DNA from 3 places in the Pantoea jilinensis genome. Region 1 is predicted to be linked to each of the others. Evidence: predicted binding sites of a transcription regulator. Region 1 holds the regulator's gene; each other region holds the start of a gene.
What was found. The regulator PhoB, encoded in region 1, activates phosphate uptake and scavenging genes when phosphate is short. The targets are predictions, from matches to a motif close to CTGTCATAAAACTGNCNNAT.
Positions count from the first base shown of each region.

Region 1 (8,069 bases):
GGACCGGGCATTGTCATACTCCAGGAAGAACGCATCCACGTTGACGCTGCCGAACAGGATTTCTGCCACCGGCCCGTAGCCCCCCTCTGAGATCCAGGTGGAGCGGAAGTTCCCGCGACAGACATGCAGACCCACCGTCAGATCGGCAGGTTTATCCTCCAGCGCTTTATTCAGTACCTGAGCGTAAATCTGTGCCAGCTGATCCGGATCGTCGCCGCGTTCGCGGATATCGCGCTTCTGATCTTCAGAGCAGAGATAAGCCCAGACGGTGTCATCCAGCTGCAGATAGCGGCAGCCCGCATCATAAAAGGCCTGAATCGCCGCTTTGTAAGTCTGCGCCAGATCCTCGAAGTAGTCCGCCAGATCGGGATAGACCTCTGCATCAATCACTTTGCGGCCACCGCGGAAGTGTAAAACGCTGGGGCTGGGAATGGTCATTTTTGGCACCGCATCCCCGGCAATACTCTGCAGGAAACGGAAATGCGCCAGCATCGGATGATCCGCCGGGAAACCGAGTTTGCTCACCACTTTCACGCCATGCGCTTTGGTCTGTACGCCATTAAACTGGATGCCCTGTTCCGCTTCATAGCGCTCAACGCCATTCAGGCCATAGAAGAAGTCGAAGTGCCACCAGCCGCGACGAAACTCGCCATCGGTGACCACCTTCAGGCCATTTTCACGTTGCTTCGCTACCACATCGCGAATCGCCTCATCTTCTACCTGCTGCAGGGCCGCCGCATCAATCTCTCCGGCAGCAAACGCTTCGCGCGCCTGCTTAATCGCAGCGGGACGCAGAAAACTGCCAACGGTGTCGGCACGGAACGGGGCGGTTTCTCTTTGCATGATCACTCCTGTCTCTCCTGCCGGTAATAACGACAGGAAATCATTGCACTCCGAAATAAATAGCCATCTGGATGGCTACATGTCTGAAAACAGAGTGTCATGAGTGGCATGCATCTGCAACTGAAGAAAATTCAGGGATGATGAAAAAAATTCAACCGGGATTAACGCAGGGCGGCGCGCGCCTCTGCCATCTGGCTGTCTGAGAGCGGCAGATAGCCCGCTTCGCTGACCCGCCGCTGTCCTTGTGGTGAAAGAACCTGCTGCAGAAATGCCGCCACCAGCGGCGGCAGTGGTTTACCGGGTGCTTTATTAACATAGAGATAGAGTGGACGCGCCCAGGGATAACGGCCGCTACGAATAGCATCGGCATCCGGGGCAATCGCCTGGCCCTGATCATTCGTCACCGCCAGCATTTTTACGCCGCTGAGATGAAAGCCAAAACTGGCGTAGCCGATGCTGCGCGAATTACCGGCCACCGCCTGCACCACCGCGGCCGAGCCAGGAAACTCCGCTACGTCGCTGCGGAAATCGCCTTTGCATAGCACCTGCTGTTTGAAGAAACCCCAGGTGCCGGAGGCGGAATTACGTCCATAGCGCTGAATGGGGCGTTTGTTCCATTGCGCGCCGGTTAAACCGAGATCGCCCCAGCGCAGCGGCACACTGTGTGCGCCACACAGACGGGTAATGGAGAAGATGGCGTCGAGCTGACGCGGTTCAATCTGCTGCAGCGGGTTACGCTGATTCACTACCACCACCAGCGCATCCATCGCCACCGGCACCGCCAGCGGCGGATAACCGTAGCGCGCCTCAAAAGCCTGCCGCTCATCGGCCTGCATCGGGCGGCTCATCGGACCGAGCTGTGCGGCACCTGCTGCCAGCGCGGTCGGTGCGGTTGAGGAACCGGAGGCCTGAACCTGCACATTGACGCCCGGCGCCTGCCGACTAAAATCCTCGCCCCACAGGGTCATAAGATAGCCAAGCGTATCTGAGCCGACACTGCTGAGATTGCCGGAGAGCGTGCCGTGCTGGGCCAGCGCCAGGCCCGGCAGCAGCGTAACAATCAATACAAGAAGAATGCGCATCAGGAAGATCCGGCAGCCATTAATGAACGGCATTCTCCTGCATCACGCTGCTGACAATCAACCTCGCGGGCAGCGTAAACGTAAAACAGGTCTCTTTGTGCGGCACGCTGGTGATGTCGAGCCGCGCGTTGTGGTGACTCAGCGCATGTTTCACTATCGCCAGACCCAGCCCGCTGCCACCAGTGGCACGTGAACGCGCTTTATCGACGCGGTAGAAACGCTCGGTCAGACGGGGAATATGTTCTGAAGCAATACCCGGCCCGTTGTCGCAAACCCGGAAGGTGGCGCCCTGTTTGCCGCGCAGCCAGCTGATATCAATCCGCGTGCCATCCGGAGTGTGATTTACCGCGTTATAAACCAGATTGGAGATAGCACTGCGAAGCTGTTCATCGTTGCCGAACACTTTCAGATGGGGATCGGTATGGAAATGAATATCGTGACGACCGCCACTTAGCGTCGCCGCCTCATGCTGCAGCAGCTTCAGCATGACCGGCACATCCACCTTCTCTTTCAGATCGATGGCAGGCGCGGCTTCAATGCGCGACAGCGTCAGCAGCTGTTTGACCAGGCTGTCCATACGACGCGTCTGCTCCGACATCGTGTGCAGCGCTTTGCTGCGCGAAGGCTCGCTCATCACCGAGTCGTTCATCATCTCCAGATAGCCCTGCAGCACCGTGAGCGGCGTACGTAACTCATGGCTGACGTTGGCAAAAAAGTTGCGGCGCGCCCCTTCCAGCTGATGCATCTGCGTCACATCACGCGCCACCAGCAGCCACTGCCCCTCGCTGTAGGGCATGACGCGAAATTCCATGTGAAGTTTGTTGTTCAGCACCAACGTCAGGGGCTTGTCAAAATCGCGCTGGCGCAGATAGCGTGAGAACTCCGGATAACGCAGCAGATTGAGGATGTTCTGGCCATTATCTTCCGGCCAGCGCAGACCCAGGTGCTGTTGCGCCAGACCGTTACACCAGAAAATAGTGCCCTCTTCCGTGGTCAGGATCACCGCATCCGGCAGCGACTCGGCACCGCTGCGGAAACGTTTGATCAGATTACCGAGTTCACGTCGCCGCCGCCGGTTGCGCAGCTGCATCTGGTAAAGACCATAAAACAGCGGTTCCCAGCTGGCACGCCCGGCGGGTGGCGTCATGGTGCGGTCGAGCCACAGCCAGTGCGACAGCCGCATCAGATTGTGGAAATGCCATAACAGCACCATGACCACGCTCAGCAGCAACCACCAGGGCAAACCGCCAGACAGCAGGCCCAGCAGCACCGCAGGCAGACAGGCCAGCAGCAGTTCTGTCAGTAATCTCTTCCAGGAGAGGCGTTCCAGCACGGTAAAGGCTCCGTTTAGTAGCGGGCAGAGAAACGATACCCTGTTCCACGGACGGTTTGTACCATGCGATCGTGGCCGGAGACTTCCAGCGCTTTACGTAAACGGCGAATGTGAACATCAACAGTGCGATCTTCCACATACACATTGGTGCCCCAGACGTGGTTCAGCAGCTGTTCGCGGCTGTATACGCGTTCCGGGTGAGTCATAAAGAAGTGCAGCAGCTTATATTCGGTCGGGCCCATCTCCAGCGGCGTGGTTTCGGACATCACGCGATGTGAAGAAGGATCCAGACTCAGTCCCTGCATCTCAATCACCTCTTCCACCGCCATCGGTGAAATACGGCGCATCACCGCTTTAATTCGCGCCATCAGCTCTTTGGGTGAAAAGGGCTTGGTAATGTAATCATCGGCGCCCACTTCCAGGCCACGCACCCGATCTTCCTCTTCGCCACGCGCGGTGAGCATCATCACCGGGATATCCCGTGTCATCGCCTCGCGTTTCAGATGCTTGATAAACTGAATACCGCTGCCTCCAGGTAACATCCAGTCCAGTAAAATCAGATCGGGCCAGGGTTCAATCAGCTTGCCCACGGCACTGTCATAATCTTCCGCCTCAATTGGCTGATAGTCGTTCTGCTCCAGAACAAAACACAACATTTCACGGATGGGGGCTTCATCCTCCACAACCAAAATGCGCTTAGCCATTATTACTCCTGCTGATTATGACGGCTGTCACTGAGATTCGCGGCGCCATTATGCGTCAGATTTGTGACACTTTTATGAAAAACATAACCTGCCTGTAACGCCGTTGGTAATCATTTATGACAGCGCAGCGACAATTTTTCGCTTTGGCCGCAGAGCCAGTATAATCGCCGGGCGAATCACAACGGCAGGGACTCATCATGCGCATCATTCATACTGCGGACTGGCATCTGGGGCAGTTCTTTTACAACAAAAGTCGGGCAGCCGAACATCAGGCGTTTCTCGACTGGCTGTTGATCCAGATTGAACAGCATCAGGTGGATGCGTTGATTATTGCAGGCGATCTGTTTGATACCGGCACGCCGCCCAGCTACGCCCGCGAGATGTTTAACCGCTTTGTGGTGGCGCTGCAGCCCACCGGTTGTCAGCTGATTGTGCTGGCGGGCAACCACGATTCCGTGGCGACGCTGAATGAGTCGCGCGAACTGCTCGCCTGTCTCAACACCCGGGTAATCGCCACCCCCCAGGAGCAGGATGATGTGTTGCTGCTGAACACCCGCCAGGGCGAACCGGGCGCGCTGCTCTGTGCCATTCCTTATCTGCGACCGCGCGATATTCTGCGCAGCCGGGCGGGTCAGTCAGGGCGCGATAAACAGACCTCGCTGCTGGAGGCGATTGCCCATCACTATCAGCAACGCTTCGCCGCCGCCCAGGCGCTGGGTCATGCATTGCCGATTATCGCTACCGGACATCTCACCACCGTCGGGGTCAGCCAGAGCGATTCGGTGCGTGACATCTACATCGGTACGCTTGATGCCTTCCCCGCCAGTGCCTTTCCGGCCGCTGACTACATTGCACTGGGCCATATTCATCGCGCCCAGCGCGTGGCGGGCAGCGAGCATATCCGGTACAGCGGTTCGCCCATTCCGCTGAGTTTTGATGAGCTGGGCAGCGAAAAAAGCGTCTTTCTGCTGGAGCTTGCGGCAAGCGGCCTGCAATCCGTTACGCCGCTGGTGGTGCCGCAGGCGCAGCCGATGCAGGTGCTGAAAGGATCGCTGGCACAGATTGCGGAACAGTTACACGCCTTCAGCACGGCTGAGCAGGAGAAGCCAACCTGGCTCGACATCGAAGTCACCACGCAGGAGTACCTCAGCGATCTGCAGCATCAGGTCGAAACCCTGACCGCCACGCTGCCGGTTGAAGTCCTGCTGCTGCGCCGCAGCCGCGAGCAGCGGCAGCAGAGCCTGGCGCGGCTCGACAACGAAACCCTGAGTGAGCTGAAAGTGGAAGAGGTCTTTGCCCGCCGGCTCGCGCTGGATGAGGAGCTGCAGCCTGCGCAAATCGACGAGATGACCACCCTGTTCCGCCAGACGCTGGCCGCCATGGAAGAGACCCAATGAAGATCCTCACGCTACGGTTTAAAAACCTCAATGCTCTGCGCGGTGAATGGTTCATCGACTTCCGCGCCGAGCCTTTTGCCAGCAATGGCCTGTTCGCCATAACCGGCGCGACCGGCGCGGGTAAAACCACCCTGCTGGACGCCATTTGTCTGGCGCTCTATCACCAGACGCCGCGCCTGGGCGCGATTTCCCAGAGCCAGAATGCGCTGATGACGCGCGACTGTGCCGAATGTCTGGCTGAAGTAGAGTTTGAGATCAAAGGCGAAGCCTGGCGCGCCTTCTGGAGCCAGAACCGTGCGCGTGGCACCGCCGACGGTAAGCTGCAGGCCCCGCGCGTTGAGCTGGCGCGCTGCGCCGACAACACCATTGTTGCCGATAAAGTCGGTGACAAGCTGAAGATGATCGAAACCCTCTCCGGGCTTGATTTCGAACGTTTTACCCGCTCAATGATGCTGTCGCAGGGCCAGTTTGCCGCCTTCCTCAACGCTAAAGCCAGTGAGCGTGCCGAACTGCTGGAGGAGCTGACCGGCACCGAAATTTACGGCCTGATCTCCGCCGCTATCTACGAGCGTCACAAAGAGGCGAAAACGCAGCTGGATATGTTGCGCAGTCAGGCGGGTGCGATGGCACTGCTGGATAGTGACGCGCGTGACGCCCTGCAACAGCAGCTCACCGATCTGACCGACGCGGAACAGCGGCTCAGCGCGCACTATCAACAGGCGCAGCAGCAGCAGCAGTGGCAGCAGCAGGCGCAGCAGTTACAGCAGGAGAGTGAGCAGGCTGATGCCGCGTTGCAGCAGGCTCAGTCTGCATCCCAGGCGGCAGAGACGGACCGCCAGCGGCTGGCTCGCAGCGAACCGGCTGAAAAGCTGCGGATAAAACTGCAGCAGCGTGATGCATTACGCACCGAACAGCAGCAGATCGAGAGCCACTGCCAGCAACTGACCGCATCGGCGCAGCAGGCGCAGAACCAACAGCAGCAGCATCAGCAAAATTACGCTGCTGCTCAGACGGTCCGCCAGCAGGCGCTTCAGGAACAGCAGCAGCAGGAGAACCTGCTGACGGAACAGGTATTACCGCTGGATCAGCGAATCATGACGCTGCAGCAGCACTTTGCAGAGCAACAGCAGGAAAATGCCCGCCAGCAACAGCAGGCTGACCAGACGCAGACCAGACTGGCGGAGCAGAAGCGTCAGGTCACGTCAGTGCAGCAGGCGATGACTGAACAGCATCAGTTACGTGAGCAGCTTGCCGATCTGGCGCATTGGGGCGCTTCACTGCCGGTATGGCAGGAGAACTTTGCCCTGCTGGCACAGCGTGAGGCGACGCTGGCCGAACTGCAGCAGCAGTGCGAACAGCAACAAAAACAGATCGACGCGCAGCAGGCGAAACAGCAACAGCAGGCACAGCAGGCCCTGCCGCGCCAGCAGGCGGAGCAACAGGCGCACCAGGCGTTGTTGCAGGCGGAGCAGGCACTCACTTCGCTTCATGAACAGCATCCGCCCGCTGCACTGCGGCAGGCATTAAGCCAGTTGCAGACCAGCCGTCCGGCCCGTCAGCAACTGTTGCTGCTCTCCACGCAGTGGCAGCCACTGCATCAGCAGCTGAATCAGCGCCAGCAGCGGCTGACCGCGCTTGAAAAAGCGCAACAGCAGAGCGAAGCGGAACTTCAGACTCTGCGTGAAACGTGGAAACGCGAAAAACAGCAGCTGGATGACGTTGAAAAAATTTGTGCGCTGGAGCAGCAGATTATCGATCTCAGCGATTACCGCGCCCGGCTCCCCCCCGATCAGCCGTGCCCGCTGTGCGGCTCCTGCACCCATCCGGCCATTGAAACCTACAGCACGCTGGAAGTGAGTGCTAACCAGCAGCGCCGGGCTGCGCTGCTGCAGCAAACTGAGACATTGCGTGAAGCAGGAACGGCAAAAAGCGAACAGCTAAAGCAATCTGCCGTTCAGCAGCAGACCCTGCGTGACGAAATCGCGGAAATGCAGCGTCAGCTTGACCAGCTTGAGCAGCAATGGCAGGCACTAAGCGGTGAGCTGGCACTTACCTTCACCCTTGCCGACCGCGAAGCGTTAGCCGCGTGGCAGCAGCAGCAAAGCGAACACGAAAGCCAGCTTGAGCAACAGCGACAGACACAGGAAGCCGCCGAACAGGCACGTCAGGCCGCGAAAGATCACCATCTTCAGCAGTTGCAGGCCTGGCAGCAACATCTGCAGGCACAGCAACTGGCGCAGCAGTCGCTGATCAGCCTGCAGCAGGCGCTGGATGCGCTGCACCAGCGGAAGCAGCAGGAACAGCAGGCCATGGCGCAATTGCAATCCCGTTTAGCTCAACAGTTCAGTGACCACAACCTTGCCCTTCCGGATGCCGCGAATCGCGACACGTGGCTGGCGGAACAGCAGAGGCGCTGGCAGCGCTGGCAGGAGAGTGAGCAGTTGCTCGCTAACCTGCAGCCGCAACTGTTAAAAGGCGAAACCCAGCTCACCGCCCTGCAACAGCAGGCAGAGCAGGAACAGCAGCAACTGGCCATCCGTCAACAGCAACAACAGCAGAGCCAGACACAGTTAGGTGAAATGCGTCAGCAGCGTCAGGCGCTGTTTGGCGATCGCGAAGTCACCCTCGCCCGTCAGCAGATGCAGGCCCGCATTCAGCAGTCTGATGAACAGCTGGCGCAGCAGCTCGCTGCCCTGCAGCAGGCGCAGGC
Region 1 covers NZ_CP077746.1:3,138,569-3,146,637, forward strand. Annotated here, with positions in the region: gene KTJ90_RS14855 (cobalamin-independent methionine synthase II family protein) at 1-843, opposite strand, end outside; gene KTJ90_RS14860 (PstS family phosphate ABC transporter substrate-binding protein) at 1,005-1,925, opposite strand; gene phoR (phosphate regulon sensor histidine kinase PhoR) at 1,945-3,258, opposite strand; gene phoB (phosphate response regulator transcription factor PhoB) at 3,273-3,962, opposite strand; gene sbcD (exonuclease subunit SbcD) at 4,160-5,359, shown strand; gene KTJ90_RS14880 (AAA family ATPase) at 5,356-8,069, shown strand, end outside.

Region 2 (8,069 bases), 750 kb from region 1:
ATGCCACCTGCGGAGCGCCATTGCTGAATACCCAGCCAGACCAGATAGGCTGCACCGGCCCATTTCAGAATTTCAAACGCCAGCAACGACTGTGAAAACAGCGCGCCCAGTCCGATACCGACCAGCACGATGTGCAGTGCCAGGCCGACCTGCAAACCGGAGATGGACGCTACCGTGCCACGGTAGCCATGGCTGATACCGGTACTCATGGTGTTGATTGCCCCGGAGCCAGGCGACAGGCTGAGAATTGTGGTGGTAAGCAGATAGGTCAGCCACCATTCGATGGTCATGGGTCAGGCTCTCTTTAGTAACGGAATTGTGACACAATACGCCAGAAATAAGCGCGACGCTACGGCCTGCGCATGGCATTCATGACTCAGTATCCGGTCATCAGGAGGGCGAATGAATCAACACAAAGCCAGTTGGCTGCGACGTGAAAAAGCCTTTGCTGCCTTCGCCACCGGGCCGCTGCTCGATTTCTGGCACAGTCGTGAAGAACGGGAGTTTACCGGCGTAGGAAATCTGACGCTGCGCTATGTCCGCTTCACATCGCCGCAACATAAGCGTGTGATCCTGATTGTGCCGGGACGCATCGAGAGTTACATAAAATATCCTGAGCTGGCGTACGATCTGTTTCACTGCGGATTTGATGTGGTGATCCTGGACCATCGCGGTCAGGGGCGTTCCGATCGCCTGCTGGAAGATTCACACCGCGGTCACGTGGCAGAATTTACCCATTACGTCGACGATCTTGAAACGCTCTATCTTAAAGAAATTGTCAGCGGTCACTATCAGCAGCGCTATGCGCTGGCTCACTCGATGGGTGGCGCAATCTTAACGCTGTTCCTGGCGCGTCAGCCGCAGGCGTTTCATGCGGCAGCGTTAGTGGCGCCGATGTTTGGCATTGCCTTGCCGCTGCCCTCATTTCTGGCCCATCGGCTTCTTGACTGGGCGGAGAAACGTCCGGCTATGCGCGATGGCTATGCGCTCGGCACCGGACGCTGGCGCGCGCACCCGTTTGGCATTAACCGGCTGACGCACAGCACCGAGCGTTACCGGCGAAACCTGCGATTTTATGCGGACGATCCGGCGATTCGCGTCGGCGGGCCAACCTACCACTGGGTGCGTGAAGGCATCCATGCGGGTCGCAATATTATCAGTCAGGTCGATAAAATCACCACGCCACTGCTGCTGTTACAGGCCAGCGACGATCGGGTGGTCGACAATCGTTCACAGGATCTGTTTTGTGCCGCAATGGCCGCGGCGGGTCATCCGTGTGAGGGCAATAAGCCACGGGTGATCGAGGGTGCGCGTCATGAGATCCTGTTTGAAAAGGATGAGATGCGCGCCGAAGCACTCAATGCAGTGGTCGACTTTTTTTCATCGCACCACTGACGTTTTTTATCCGACCGGTTAAACCGGCAGAACCAGATACCCGAGGTTTTCATGTATCACATCGTTGCATCCGATCTGGATGGCACGCTGCTTTCTCCCGAACATCGTCTGACCCCTTTTGCGCGTGAAACACTGCAGCAGCTGGTCGCGAAAGATATTCACTTTGTGTTCGCCACTGGCCGTCATCATATTGATGTCGGACAGATGCGCGACAGCCTGGCCATTCCTGCCTATATGATCACCTCAAACGGCGCGCGCGTGCACAACGCACAGGGCGAACTGGTGTTCAGTCATAATCTGGATGAGGGCATCGCCAGCGATCTGTTTGGTCTGCAGTATCATCACAGTGATATTCTGACGCACGTTTACCGCGACGATGAGTGGTTTGTCAGCCGTTCAAGCCCGGCGGAGCAGGACTATTTCCGCGAGTCGGTCTTCAACTATCAGGTCTATGAGCCGGGTCTGTTGCCTACTGATAACATCAGCAAGGTTTTCTTCACCTGCGAAAATCCTGAGCATCTGATTCCGATGGAGCAGGCGATTGAAGCGCGCTGGGGCGACCGGGTTAATGTCAGTTTCTCGCTGCCAACCTGTCTGGAAGTGATGGCGGGTGGCGTGTCGAAAGGACATGCGCTGGAGGCGGTCGCGAAGACGCTGGGCCACACGCTGAAAAGCTGTATCGCTTTTGGCGACGGCATGAATGATGTGGAGATGCTGAGCATGGCGGGTAAAGGCTTTATCATGCAGAACGCCCATCAGCGGTTGAAAGATACGCTGCCAGCGCTGGATGTGATTGGGTCGAATGCCGATGATGCGGTGCCGCAGATGCTTCGCACGCTCTATCTGGCTTAAGCCGTCAGCGTAAAACAGGGCCGGATAACCGACCCTGTTTTTATGGCCGTCAGGCGAGGGTCTTTTTGTGTTTGTGTTCGCTGACCATGGTCAGTAACAGCAGAATAACCGCCAGCACACAGCCCGCAATCATGACCATGAAGCCGCCGTCCCAGCCGAAATAATCGACGGTGTAACCGACAATGGCGCTGGCCGCCACCGATCCGCCCAGATAGCCGAACAGGCCGGTGAAGCCCGCTGCCGTGCCCGCCGCTTTTTTCGGTGCCAGTTCCAGCGCGTGCAGACCAATCAGCATCACCGGGCCGTAGATCAGGAAGCCAATCACGATCATGCAGGCCATGTCGACGCCAGGATTACCCGCCGGGTTGAGCCAGTAGATCACAGTTGCAATGGTCACCAGCGTCATAAAGAACACCCCGGTTGCACCGCGATTGCCGCGGAACACTTTGTCCGACATCCAGCCACACAGCAGCGTGCCCGGAATACCCGCATATTCATACAGGAAGTAGGCCCACGACGATTTATCCAGCGTGAAGTGTTTTGCTTCGCGCAGATAGGTCGGCGACCAGTCGAGAATGCCGTAGCGCAGCAGATAAACAAAGACGTTGGCGAGTGCGATGTACCACAGCAATTTGTTTGGCAGCACATACTTCATGAAGATCTGTTTTGCCGTCAGCTCCTCTTCGTGGCTGGCATCGTAATCAGGCGGATAGTCGTTTTTGTACTCTTCAATCGGCGGCAGACCACAGGATTGCGGTGTATCACGCATCAGCGCAAAGGCCAGAATCGCAATAGCAATCGCGCCAAACGCCGGCATGTAGAGTGCTGCTTTCCAGTCGTTGAACCACGCCATACCGAGCAGGAACAGCAGAGGCGGAATACCGCCGCCTACGTTATGTGCACAGTTCCAGACCGAGACAATCCTGCCGCGCTCCTTCTGCGACCACCAGTGAACCATGGTACGTCCACAGGGTGGCCAGCCCATGCCCTGGAACCAGCCGCAGACAAACAGCAGCACGAACATCACCATGATGCTGGACGTCGCCCAGGGGACAAATCCCATAATCAGCATCACCGCCGCGGCCAGAATCAGACCAGCCGGTAAGAAGACGCGCGGATTTGATCGGTCAGAGACCGAGCCCATGATGAATTTTGAAAAGCCGTAGGCAATGGAGATGCCGGATAAGGCAAAACCGAGATCGCCACGTGAAAAACCCTGCTCCACCAGATAGGGCATGGCGAGTGCGAAGTTTTTCCTGACCAGATAGTAGGCCGCGTAACCAAAGAAGATCCCGATGAAAATTTGCCAGCGCAGGCGACGGTAGAGCGGATCGACATGATCCTCCGCCACCTGCGGCTGACGTGGTGCAGGTTTAAAAATGCTCAGCATCAGTGAGGCCCTCCAGGGCACATTATGGTTTTTTATTCCCAGCAGGTTGGGGCAGGAAAAGAGCAGAAAAAAATGGACGCAGGATGTTCCATTTCGCGCAAAGAATAGTGTTAGTTGCGCAACGTTACTGTGATGAGTGACACATTTGTTACAGTTTTATTACAGTTGAGAGCGAATATGATCATCCGATGGATCATTTCGCGCATTTTATCTGGCATAAAACCCATTCCGGCACCGCTTATGTCAGTAAGTGTAAACAAGTCATTTTTCGGGCGTTTTAATCGCCTGGTTAGTAATCAGATGTCAACCAGATTTAACAGCCTGAGGGCTGCACATTGTTTACACTGACGGCCTGTTTATTTCGGGATCGTCACCGTGTTTTTATTGATTATTACCACCATTCTGTGGGCCTTTTCGTTCAGCCTGATTGGCGAGTATCTTGCCGGTCAGGTAGACAGCTGGTTCTCTGTGCTCATGCGTCTGGCGCTTGCTGCGCTGGTGTTTCTCCCTTTCCTGCGCTGGCGCGGCCATCGCCCTTCGACATTGCTGCTTTATATGCTGGTGGGGATGTTGCAGCTGGGCGTGATGTATCTGCTGAGCTTCGAAGCCTATCTCTACCTGAGCGTGTCGGAGTTCCTGCTGTTTACGGTGATGACCCCGCTCTACGTGACGCTGATTTATGATCTGATCAGCCGTCGTCCGTTGCGCATCGGCTATATCTTCAGTGCGTTGCTGGCGGTGGCAGGCGCGGCCATTATTCGCTATGACAAAGTCAGCGATCATTTCTGGTTTGGCCTGCTGTTAGTGCAGCTGGCAAACATCTGCTTTGCGGCGGGAATGGTAGGTTATAAGCGTCTGCAGGAGACCCGACCCATGCCGCAGCATACCGCTTTCTCCTGGTTCTATCTGGGGGCAGTGTTGATTGCGGTGATCGCCTGGTGTGCCTGGGGTAACCCGCAGAAGTTGCCGACGACTTCATTGCAGTGGGGCATTCTGGTCTGGCTGGGGGTGGCAGCTTCCGGTCTCGGCTATTTTATGTGGAATTACGGTGCGACGCAGGTCGATGCCGGTACGCTGGGCATTATGAATAACATGCACGTTCCCGCCGGGCTGCTGGTGAATCTGGCTATCTGGCAGGAGAAGCCGCACTGGCCGAGCTTTATTGCGGGCGCGCTGGTGATCCTCGCCTCACTGTGGGTGCATAAGCGGTGGGTGGTGGGGCGTAGTGACCGGTAATCATTAGGTGCTGGGACAAACCGTTGCTGTAGCCGGACTGCGGCCTCCCGGGCTGGCGCGTCCGATCGCGAAGGAATCTCACCTCCCTGTGGATCGTCCGGGCCATCCCTGGCCCGGACGCTTCGCTCTTCAGACGCGCCAGCCCTGGAGACTTAACAGCATCATCGCAGTTGAACAAAGGACTCAGAGCGAATATGAAGGAGGGGATGGCGGGTTGAGAAGTAAAGCGTCCGCCGCAGGGATGCGGCGGTCGAGGCTCCAGGGATGGATTTACGCCGTCTTTACGCAGCAACCCGCCATTTCCGACTGGATGGCGCCATATCAGGCAGGCTTCTCACTCTTAGGACGCTGAATCATCGCCAGCCCTTTCAGGAAGTTGCGCAGAATCTGGTCGCCACACTCGCGATAGTTCTTATGATCCGGTTTGCGGAAAATCGCGCCAATCTCAGCCTGTGAAACAGTAAAATTCACGCGCTTCAGGACATCAGGAATGTCGGTGGTTTTCAGATCAAAAGCGATGCGCAGCTTTCTCATGAAGATATTGTTAGTCATCTTGCGTTCTATGGACGGCGCGGGCGCATCTTCACTTTTGCCACGACGGTAAAAGATCAGGCCATTCAGAAAATAACCCATCAGCACATCCGGGCAGGGACGAAACGCGGCATCGTCATCTTTTTTCAGCCACGCCTGAATATCCGCTACCGGCACGTCACATTGCGCCAGCGCAAAAATCTCCACCATTTTGGCATCGCTCAGATTGAGCATGTAGCGCACGCTGCGCAGAATATCATTGTTAGTCATGGTGAGATCTTCTCATGTTCAGTCGACAGGCTGCGCATTATAGGGGATTTCGCCCGCGTTCGCGCAGGTTTGTGCCCGCCGGATTACCGCTGTAATACTGCACCGGGCAGCGCGGCGTCGCGCACAAATGGCAGATGCTCGCAGGCGTGCTGACGGGCAAAGCGGATAAAGGCTTCCAGCACAGGCTGACGCTGCTCGCCTTCGCGCACGGCGGCATAAAGACGGCTCCAGAGGCCATCGCCCAGCGTGCGGGTAACGACCAGACCCTGCTTCTCAAAACTCTCCACCACCCAGTGCGGCAGTGCGGCAATCCCCATGCGCGCCGACACCATCTGAATCATCAGCAGGGTGTTATCCACACTTTTCAGAGCCGGACTCACGCCCGCTGGCTGCAGGAAGTGACGCCAGATATCCAGACGCTGACGCTGAACCGGATAGATCATTAACACTTCATCGGCCAAATCTTCTGGCGAAATCTGCTCAACCTGCGCCAGCGGGTGGTCCGTCGCCAGTACCAGCCGGACTTCATAATCAAACATCGGCGAGTAGAACAGGCCCGAGCGCGCCAGAATGTCGGAGGTCAGCACCACATCCAGCTCACCCTGTTGCAGAGCGGGCTGCGGATCAAAGGTCACGCCTGATTTGAAATCCATCACCACCTGCGGCCAGCTCTGGCGGAACTTGTCCAGCGCGGGAGTCAGCCACTGAATGCAGCTGTGACACTCAATCGCCACCCGCAGCGTGGTCTGATGCGGCTCATGACAGGCCTGCAACGCCTGCTGAATCTGCGGCAGCACCTGCTCAGCCAGCTGCAGCAGAATATCCCCCTGCGGCGTAAAGCGTAGCGGCTGACTTTTACGCACGAACAGGCGGAATCCCAGCCGCTGCTCCAGATCGCTGAACTGATGAGACAACGCCGATTGCGTCTGATGAAGCTGGGCCGCCGCCGCCGCCAGCGATCCCGTATTGCGCAGAGCCTGAAGCGTCCGCAGGTGCTTGAGTTCGATCATGAGAGTCCTTCACATCGAAAATGAACATATTGCGCTTGAGAGACATACAGTACCCGCAGATTATAGCAGTGTAAACATCTGGACGGCTAAACATCTTTGGCTGCCCATTTTAGCCAAAGTGAAAGATTATCTGGAGAACAGCACATGACTATCCTCAACCATACCCTCGGCTTTCCCCGCATTGGTCTGCGCCGTGAACTGAAAAAAGCACTGGAGAGTTACTGGGCAGGCGACAGCACGCAGCAGGCACTACTGGCGACGGGCCGCGAGCTGCGGGCGCGACACTGGCAACAGCAGAAAGAGGCGGGCGTCGATCTGCTGCCGGTCGGCGATTTCGCCTGGTATGATCATGTGCTGACCACCAGCCTGCTGCTGGGCAATGTGCCTGCACGTCATCAGAACACAGAGGGCACCGTTGATCTGGATACGCTGTTTCGCGTGGGGCGCGGGCGTGCGCCGACCGGCGAACCCGCGGCGGCGGCAGAAATGACCAAATGGTTTAACACCAACTATCACTACATCGTGCCGGAATTTACTCAGGGCCAGACATTTAAACTGAGCTGGACTCAGCTGCTGGACGAGGTTGATGAGGCGCTGGCGCTGGGCCATAACATTAAGCCGGTGCTGCTCGGGCCGGTGACGTATCTGTGGCTGGGTAAAGTCAAAGGTGAACCCTTTGAACGTCTGTCGCTGCTGGCGGCGATTTTGCCGGTCTATCAGCAGGTGCTGGCGGAACTGGCAAAGCGCGGCATCGAATGGGTACAGATTGATGAACCCGCCCTGGCGCTGGAGCTGCCGCAGACCTGGCGCGACGCCTTTCAGCTGGCGTATGACGCTCTGCAGGGCCACAGCAAGCTGCTGCTGACCACCTATTTTGACAGCATCGGCCAGAACATTGATGTGATTCGTGCGCTGCCGGTGCAGGGCCTGCATGTCGATCTGGTCCATGGCAATGATGATATTAAGCAGCTGAATCAGCAACTCCCCGCCAGCTGGCTGCTGTCGCTGGGCGTGATCAACGGACGTAACGTCTGGCGCGCCGATCTGAGCCGCTGGTTCAGTCGCCTGCAACCGCTGACCAGAGAGCGTGAGCAGCTGTGGATTGGATCTTCCTGCTCACTGCTGCACAGCCCGATCGACCTGAGTGTCGAGACCCGCCTGGATGACGAAGTCAAAAGCTGGTTCGCCTTTGCGCTGCAGAAATGTGCTGAGCTCTCGCTGCTGAGTCAGGCTCTGAACAACAATGATGCGGCGGCGCTGGACGCCTGGAGCGCGCCGGTGCAGGCCCGTGCTCACTCCCGACGGGTGCATAATGCGGCGGTGGGGCAGCGTCTGGAGGCCATCACGCCACAGCACAGTGAGCGGCAGAGTGCTTACCCGGTTCG
Region 2 covers NZ_CP077746.1:3,884,741-3,892,809, reverse strand. Annotated here, with positions in the region: gene rhtB (homoserine/homoserine lactone efflux protein) at 1-290, opposite strand, end outside; gene pldB (lysophospholipase L2) at 403-1,395, shown strand; gene yigL (sugar/pyridoxal phosphate phosphatase YigL) at 1,447-2,247, shown strand; gene glpT (glycerol-3-phosphate transporter) at 2,297-3,637, opposite strand; gene KTJ90_RS18295 (carboxylate/amino acid/amine transporter) at 4,013-4,873, shown strand; gene KTJ90_RS18290 (YehS family protein) at 5,195-5,674, opposite strand; gene metR (HTH-type transcriptional regulator MetR) at 5,758-6,684, opposite strand; gene metE (5-methyltetrahydropteroyltriglutamate--homocysteine S-methyltransferase) at 6,829-8,069, shown strand, end outside.
Region 2: a site for PhoB is predicted at 3,783-3,802, ahead of glpT (glycerol-3-phosphate transporter). Genes of this name have one in related genera too.

Region 3 (8,069 bases), 930 kb from region 1:
GATAAAGGTAATCACAAACAGGATCAGTCCCAGCTCCATCAGCGCGGCAACATGCACGCCCGACTCCGCTTCTGCAAACTCGTTAGCCAGTGCTGAGGTAATGCTGTTACCCGGCATAAACAGCGACGGGCTGTCGAGCTGGTAGGTGTTGCCGATAATAAAGGTGACCGCCATGGTCTCGCCCAGCGCACGACCCAGTCCCAGCATCACACCACCAATCACGCCATTTTTGGTAAAGGGCAGTACGACGCGCCAGATCACTTCCCAGGTGGTGCAGCCGATACCGTAAGCAGACTCTTTCATCATCACCGGGGTCTGTTCAAACACGTCGCGCATCACCGAAGCGATGTAAGGGATGATCATGATTGCCAGAATCACCCCTGCCGCAAGAATACCGATACCAAAAGCGGGGCCGGAGAAGAGTTCGCCGACAATCGGAATGCCCGACATCACGTCATTAACCGGCGTCTGAAAATATTCGGCGAACAGCGGCGCGAAAACAAACAGGCCCCACATGCCGTAAACGATACTCGGGATAGCCGCCAGCAGCTCAATAGCCGTGCCCAGCGGGCGACGCAGCCAGGCGGGTGAGAGTTCAGTCAGGAACAGCGCGATACCGAAACTCACCGGCACGGCAATAATCAGGGCAATGATGGAGGTTACAAGGGTGCCGTAGATCGGTACCAGTGCACCAAATTGTTCGTTGGGCGCATCCCAGGTTTTGGTCCACAAAAAGGCGAAACCAAACTTCTGGATGCTGGGCCACGAGGAGATGATCAGGGAAACAATAATGCCGCCCATCAGTAACAGTACAATCAGCGCAGCCAGTCTGACCAGCGCGCCAAAAATCTTATCACCTTGTTTACCCGGGGCTTTGAATGCCGGCTTCGTTGCAGCCATAGAAGTCTCAGTCTTCAGAAGTTATCAGGGCGGCATGAGCCGCCCGTTGGGTCTGACCGGACCGCTGCCCGGTCAGGGTCGGTCAATTACTGATAAAGCGCTTTACCAGAACTGTCTTTGATGTTGGCTTTCCAGGCGGCGCGAATCTGCTCGGTCACGCTCTCTGGCAGCGCAGCATAATCCAGCGCAGTGGCGGTTTTGCTGCCTTTCTTGTAAGCCCAGTCGAAGAACTTCAGTACTTCAGCGCCTTTGGCCGCATTCGCCTGGTCTTTGTAGATCAGAATGAAGGTGGTTGAGGAGATTGGCCAGGCATCAGCGCCCTTCTGGAAGGTCAGATCCTGTGCGAACGATTTGCTCCAGTCTGCGCCTTTCGCGGCATTGCTGAAGCTGGTTTCGCTTGGTGCCACCGCTTTACCATCAGCATCCATCAGTTTGGTGTAGGTCAGGTTGTTCTGTTTAGCGTAGGCATATTCAACATAACCGATTGAACCCGGCAGACGCTGAACAAACGCGGCGACGCCGTCGTTGCCTTTACCGCCCAGACCCACTGGCCAGTTAACGGTGTTGCCTTTACCAATTTTGCTGTTCCAGTCCTGGTTCACTTTCGCCAGATAGCTGGTGAAGACGAATGAGGTGCCTGAACCATCAGCGCGACGCACCACGTTGATGTTGGTTTCCGGCAGTTTCACGCCCGGGTTAAGTTTGGCGATCGCCGGGTCGTTCCACTTTTTGATGGTGCCGAGATAGATATCGCCAACGGTCTTGCCATCCAGCGTCAGCTGGCCTGACTTGATACCGGGCAGGTTAACTGCCAGTACCACACCACCGATCACGGTAGGGAACTGGAACAGGCCATTTTTCTGCAGATCTTCATCTTTCATTGGCGCATCGGACGCACCGAAATCAACGGTTTTGGCGATGATCTGTTTAACGCCGCCAGATGAACCGATGCCCTGGTAGTTAATTTTGCTACCGGTGGCTTGCTGATATTCTGCTGCCCACTTGGCATAAACCGGCGCCGGGAACGTCCCGCCTGCGCCAGTGAGATCGGTGGCCGCAAAAGCAGATACCGCGCTTACGGCGAAGGTGGTGGCGAGGATTCGGGCTACGGTGCTACGCATCAGTGTCATGTTCCCTCCAGGGGAGAAAAGTCAGGCTTGGGGCCGTTTTAGTAAGAGTCTGTGATTGCTGCAGGAGGGAAAATAGGACAGTTTGATGACAGTGAAATGTACGAAATATGACAGTTATATGACAGAGGGCCAGAATGAAGTGGGCCCGCGACGGGGCCCACCAGGTTATTCCACGGTAACGGATTTTGCCAGGTTACGAGGCTGATCGACGTCGGTACCTTTAATCAGGGCAACGTGATAGGAGAGTAGCTGCAACGGCACGGTGTAGAAGATGGGGGCAATCACCTCTTCAACGTGCGGCAATGGGATAATCTTCATGCCGTCACTGTCGCTGAAGCCCGCATCCTGGTCGGCAAACACATAGAGCAGGCCGCCGCGTGCGCGCACCTCTTCGATGTTGGATTTCAGCTTCTCCAGCAGTTCGTTGTTAGGTGCCACCACAATAACCGGCATGTCCGCATCAATCAGCGCCAGCGGGCCATGTTTCAGCTCGCCTGCGGCGTAGGCTTCCGCATGAATATAGGAGATCTCCTTGAGCTTCAGCGCCCCTTCCATGGCAATCGGGTATTGATCGCCACGACCCAGGAACAGCGCATGATGTTTGTCAGAGAAGCCTTCAGCCAGATTCTCAATCAGCTTATCCTGCGCCAGCATCTGCTCAATCCGGTTCGGCAACGCCTGCAGGGCATGAACGATCTCATGTTCAGTCTCAGCAGACATCCCTTTCAGACGGCCCAGTTTCGCCACCAGCATCAGCAGCACCGCTAACTGGGTAGTGAATGCTTTGGTGGAGGCGACGCCAATTTCGGTGCCCGCTTTGGTCATCAATGCCAGGTCAGATTCCCGCACCAGTGACGAACCGGCCACGTTACAGACCGCCAGCGAGCCCAGATAGCCCAGCTCTTTAGAGAGACGCAGCGCCGCCAGGGTATCTGCCGTTTCACCCGACTGCGACAGGGTGATCAGCAGGCTGTTTTTGCGCACTGCTGACTTGCGATAGCGGAACTCAGAGGCGATCTCCACATCACAGGGCAGGTTAGCCAGCGACTCAAACCAGTAGCGTGACACCATGCCAGAGTTGTAGGAGGTGCCACAGGCGATAATCTGGATATGCTCTACCTGGCTCAGCAGCGCTTCTGCGCCCGCGCCCAGCTCGCTGAGATCAACCTGACCCTGACTGAACCGACCGCTCAGCGTGCTTTTCAGCGCCATCGGCTGTTCGTAGATCTCTTTCTGCATGTAGTGACGGTAAATACCTTTGTCACCGGCATCATATTGCAGATTAGATTCGATCTCGGCACGCGTCACGGTGTTGCCTTCGCGGTCAATAATCGTGACATCACGACGACTGATCTCGGCGATATCACCCTCTTCCAGATAGATAAAGCGGCGGGTCACTGGCAGCAGGGCCAGCTGATCTGAAGCGATAAAGTTTTCACCCATCCCACGGCCAATCACCAGCGGGCTGCCGGAGCGGGCCGCCACCAGCAGTGAGGGATCGCGGCTATCCATGATCACCATGCCATAGGCACCGCGCAGCTGTGGAATCACACGCAACACCACTTCGCGCAGTGAACCGCCCTGCTTCTGCTCCCAGTGAACCAGATGCGCCACCACTTCGGTGTCGGTTTCAGAGGCAAAGACGTAGCCGCGCGCGATCAGCTCAGCGCGCAGCGGCTCATGGTTTTCAATGATGCCGTTGTGCACAATGATAATGTGCTCTGAGATGTGCGGATGCGCATTCGCTTCCGACGGCTCGCCATGGGTTGCCCAGCGCGTGTGCGCGATGCCGGTGCCACCAATCAGCGGTTGCTGTTCAGCGGCTTCTGCCAGCTTCTGCACTTTTCCTAAACGTCTCAGGCGCGTGACGTGCCCCTGACGATCGACCACGGCCAGACCGGCCGAATCATATCCGCGATATTCAAGACGACGCAGACCTTCCAGCAGAATTTCTGCGATATCGCGTTGTGCTACTGCACCAACAATTCCACACATAATGATGTTTTCCTGACTACATGGCTTTTCGCCACTTCTGTTGTCATGCGACCTGATATCCGGCTTTGCCGGTTCCCCGAGCCTTGTAGAGAGTGGGGATTATAGTTTTGGCACTGCACTGCATCGGCCCGCATAAAGCGGGCCGTTAAAAAATTTATTTTTTCTTCACCGGACGCTGCCAGTCCGCTTTGTGATTCTGCTCTTTGCGGTTGTAAACCAGACCAGCCTGAGGCACATCCCTCATAACGGTAGTACCTGCCGCGATGGTGGTGCCTGGCGCGACATTGACTGGTGCCACCAGCTGCGTATCCGAGCCGACAAACACGTCATCGCCAATCACAGTTTTAAATTTATTCGCGCCATCGTAGTTACAGGTGATCGTGCCTGCACCGATATTCACGTTGTCGCCAATCTCTGCATCACCCAGGTAGGAGAGGTGACCCGCTTTCGAACCCTTACCCAGACGCGCTTTCTTCATTTCGACGAAGTTACCCACGTGGGCGGCCTGCGCCAGCTCGCTGCCAGGACGCAGACGGGCAAAAGGCCCAACGGTACAGGCGGTGGCGAGATTAGCATCCTCGATCACCGTATAGGGACTGATTTCACAGTCATCGCCAATCACGCTGTTTTTGATAATGCAGCCTGCGCCAATTTTGACGCGCGAGCCCAGCGTGACCTGGCCTTCAATAATGACGTTGGTGTCGATTTCAACATCCCGTCCATGGGTCAGCGTTCCACGCAGATCAAAACGGGACGGGTCGCGCAGCATTACGCCGGCCAGTAGCAGTTTTTCCGCCTGTTCAGCCTGGTAAGTGCGTTCTAATGTCGCCAGCTGCAGCCGGTTATTGACACCATCCGTTTCACTGATGCGTGCCGGATGGACCGCGTTGATCACCCGGCCTTCCTGATGCGCCAGCGCGATAATATCGGTGATGTAATACTCACCCTGCGCATTGTTGTTGGTCAGCTGCGCCAGCCAGCGTTTTAAGTCGCCCCCATTGGCGATCAGAATGCCGGTGTTGATCTCTTTAATAGTGAGCTGCGCCGGGCTGGCATCTTTCTGTTCGATAATGCCAGTGATGGTGTCGTTTTCACGCACAATGCGGCCATAGCCGGTAGGGTCATCCAGTACCACGGTGAGTAAGCCGATGCCGCCCTGCGGTTTTGCTTCGCGAAGACGCTGCAATGTCGCCTGCGTGATCAGCGGCACGTCGCCATAGAGCATCATGATATCTTCATCATCTGCAAAAGCAGGGGCAGCCTGCTGCATGGCATGGCCGGTGCCGAGCTGCTCGGCCTGCAGCACCCAGTTAAGCGTGCTGTCAGTGAGGGTCGCTTTCAGGCGATCGCCGCCATGACCATGAACCAGATGCACATGCTGTGCGCCCAGCCCTTTGGCGGCATCAATGACGTGCTGAACCATCGGTTTGCCTGCCAGCGTATGCAGAACTTTAGGCAGATCGGAATACATACGGGTGCCCTTGCCAGCTGCAAGGATCACCACACTCATCGCACTGTTAGACATAACTATCCTGAGTGAATTTTTACGGGTGAAAGTAAAACGGTTTGAGGTTGAGATTACTACATTTTTCTCAGGCCGAAATTAGGCGGACAGGCAGATCGGGCGCTGCAGGCAAAAAAAATGCCAGCCCGAGGGCTGGCATTTCGTGACGCATAAAGCTGGATTACATCGCTTTTTTGGTCAGTTCGATCACGCGCAGTTTAGCAATGGCTTTCGCCAGCTCGGCAGAGGCCTGAGCATAGTCCACGTCACCATGGCTGCTGTTCATGTGCTCTTCTGCTTTGCGTTTTGCTTCCAGCGCGCGCGCTTCGTCCAGATCGGTACCGCGAATCGCGGTATCGGCCAGAACGGTGCTGCTGCCTGGTTGCACTTCCAGCACGCCGCCAGAGAGGTAGATATACTCCTCTTCGCCGTGCTGTTTCACGATACGGATCATTCCAGGCTTAATGGCAGTCAGCAGCGGCGCATGGCCAGGGAAAATCCCCAGTTCACCTTCGCTACCTGACACCTGAATCTTCTGTACCAGACCAGAGAACAACTGCTCCTCTGCGCTGACCACATCCAGGTGATAAGTCATAGCCATAATCTTCCTCCCGGGAAACCGTTATTACAGTTTCTTCGCTTTTTCCACGGCTTCTTCGATGGCGCCAACCATGTAGAAGGCCTGCTCTGGCAGGTGGTCAAACTCACCTTCCATGATGCCTTTAAAGCCACGGATAGTGTCTTTCAGCGTAACGTATTTACCCGGTGAACCGGTGAATACTTCCGCAACGAAGAACGGCTGAGACAGGAAGCGCTGAATCTTACGCGCACGTGCCACCAGCAGTTTGTCTTCTTCAGACAGCTCATCCATACCGAGGATGGCGATGATGTCTTTCAGTTCCTGATAACGCTGCAGCAGTGACTGAACGCCACGCGCAACATCATAGTGTTCCTGACCAACAACCAGCGGATCCAGCTGACGGCTGGTAGAGTCCAGTGGGTCAACGGCCGGGTAGATACCCAGAGATGCGATCTGACGGCTCAGCGTTACCGTTGAGTCTAAGTGCGCAAAGGTGGTTGCTGGTGACGGGTCAGTCAGGTCATCCGCAGGGACGTAAACGGCCTGTACGGAAGTGATTGAACCGGTCTTGGTGGAGGTAATACGCTCCTGCAACACACCCATCTCTTCTGCCAGCGTTGGCTGGTAACCTACCGCAGATGGCATACGACCCAGCAGTGCAGAGACTTCTGTACCGGCCAGGGTATAACGGTAGATGTTATCGATGAACAGCAGAACGTCGCGGCCTTCATCACGGAATTTTTCCGCCATGGTCAGACCGGTCAGGGCTACGCGCAGACGGTTACCCGGCGGCTCGTTCATCTGGCCATAGACCAGAGCAACTTTGTCGATAACGTTTGAGTCAGTCATTTCGTGGTAGAAGTCGTTACCCTCACGAGTACGCTCACCCACACCAGCAAACACTGAGTAACCTGAGTGTTCAGCTGCGATGTTACGGATCAGTTCCATCATGTTGACGGTTTTACCTACACCCGCACCACCGAACAGACCCACTTTACCGCCTTTGGCAAACGGACACATCAGGTCGATAACCTTGATGCCGGTTTCCAGCAGTTCCTGCGAGTTAGACTGATCTTCATAAGAAGGTGCTGCGCGGTGAATAGAGGCGATCTCTACTGCGCTGCCATCTTCTTCTTTCAGCTCGCCTTTCATGTCGATTGGCTCGCCGAGAACGTTCATGATACGGCCCAGAGTCGCTTTACCGACCGGTACCTGAATCGGTTTCTGCAGGTCGTTGACGTTCAGACCACGCTTCAGGCCGTCAGACGTACCCATTGCGATGGTACGTACTACGCCGCCGCCCAGCTGCTGCTGTACTTCCAGCACCAGACGCGCATCACCATTCATAACCTCGAGGGCGCTGTACACTTGCGGTACCGCGTCCTGAGGGAATTCGACGTCAACAACGGCGCCGATAATCTGGACAATCTTTCCAGTTGCCATCTTGAATCCTCTACCTAATTCCAAACCTGGTTAAACCGCGGAGGCCCCCGAGACGATCTCGGTAAGTTCCTGGGTGATGCTGGCCTGACGAGCTTTGTTGTAAACCAACTGCAGCTCTTTGATCAGATTTCCGCCGTTATCGGTTGCGGCTTTCATCGCTACCATACGTGCGGCCTGCTCACTGGCCAGATTTTCCACCACACCCTGATAAACCTGCGATTCGACATAACGACGCAGCAGGGTATCCAGCAGCGCTTTCGGATCGGGTTCGTACAGGTAATCCCAGGTCTTCGCCTTCATCTCTTCTTCACCTTCCGCTGGCGCTAACGGCAGCAGTTGGGTGATGGTCGGAGTCTGAGACATGGTGTTATTGAACTTGTTACTGACGATCATCAGTTTGTCGATGCGGCCTTCATCATACGCCTGCAACATCACTTTTACCGGGCCAATCAGATCAGACAGGGCAGGTTTATCGCCCATGCCGCTGACTTGCGCCACGATGTTGCCACCTACTGCA
Region 3 covers NZ_CP077746.1:44,856-52,924, forward strand. Annotated here, with positions in the region: gene pstC (phosphate ABC transporter permease PstC) at 1-900, opposite strand, end outside; gene pstS (phosphate ABC transporter substrate-binding protein PstS) at 987-2,030, opposite strand; gene glmS (glutamine--fructose-6-phosphate transaminase (isomerizing)) at 2,196-4,025, opposite strand; gene glmU (bifunctional N-acetylglucosamine-1-phosphate uridyltransferase/glucosamine-1-phosphate acetyltransferase) at 4,180-5,550, opposite strand; gene KTJ90_RS00225 (F0F1 ATP synthase subunit epsilon) at 5,711-6,130, opposite strand; gene atpD (F0F1 ATP synthase subunit beta) at 6,155-7,552, opposite strand; gene atpG (F0F1 ATP synthase subunit gamma) at 7,583-8,069, opposite strand, start outside.
Region 3: a site for PhoB is predicted at 2,136-2,155, ahead of pstS (phosphate ABC transporter substrate-binding protein PstS). Genes of this name have one in related genera too.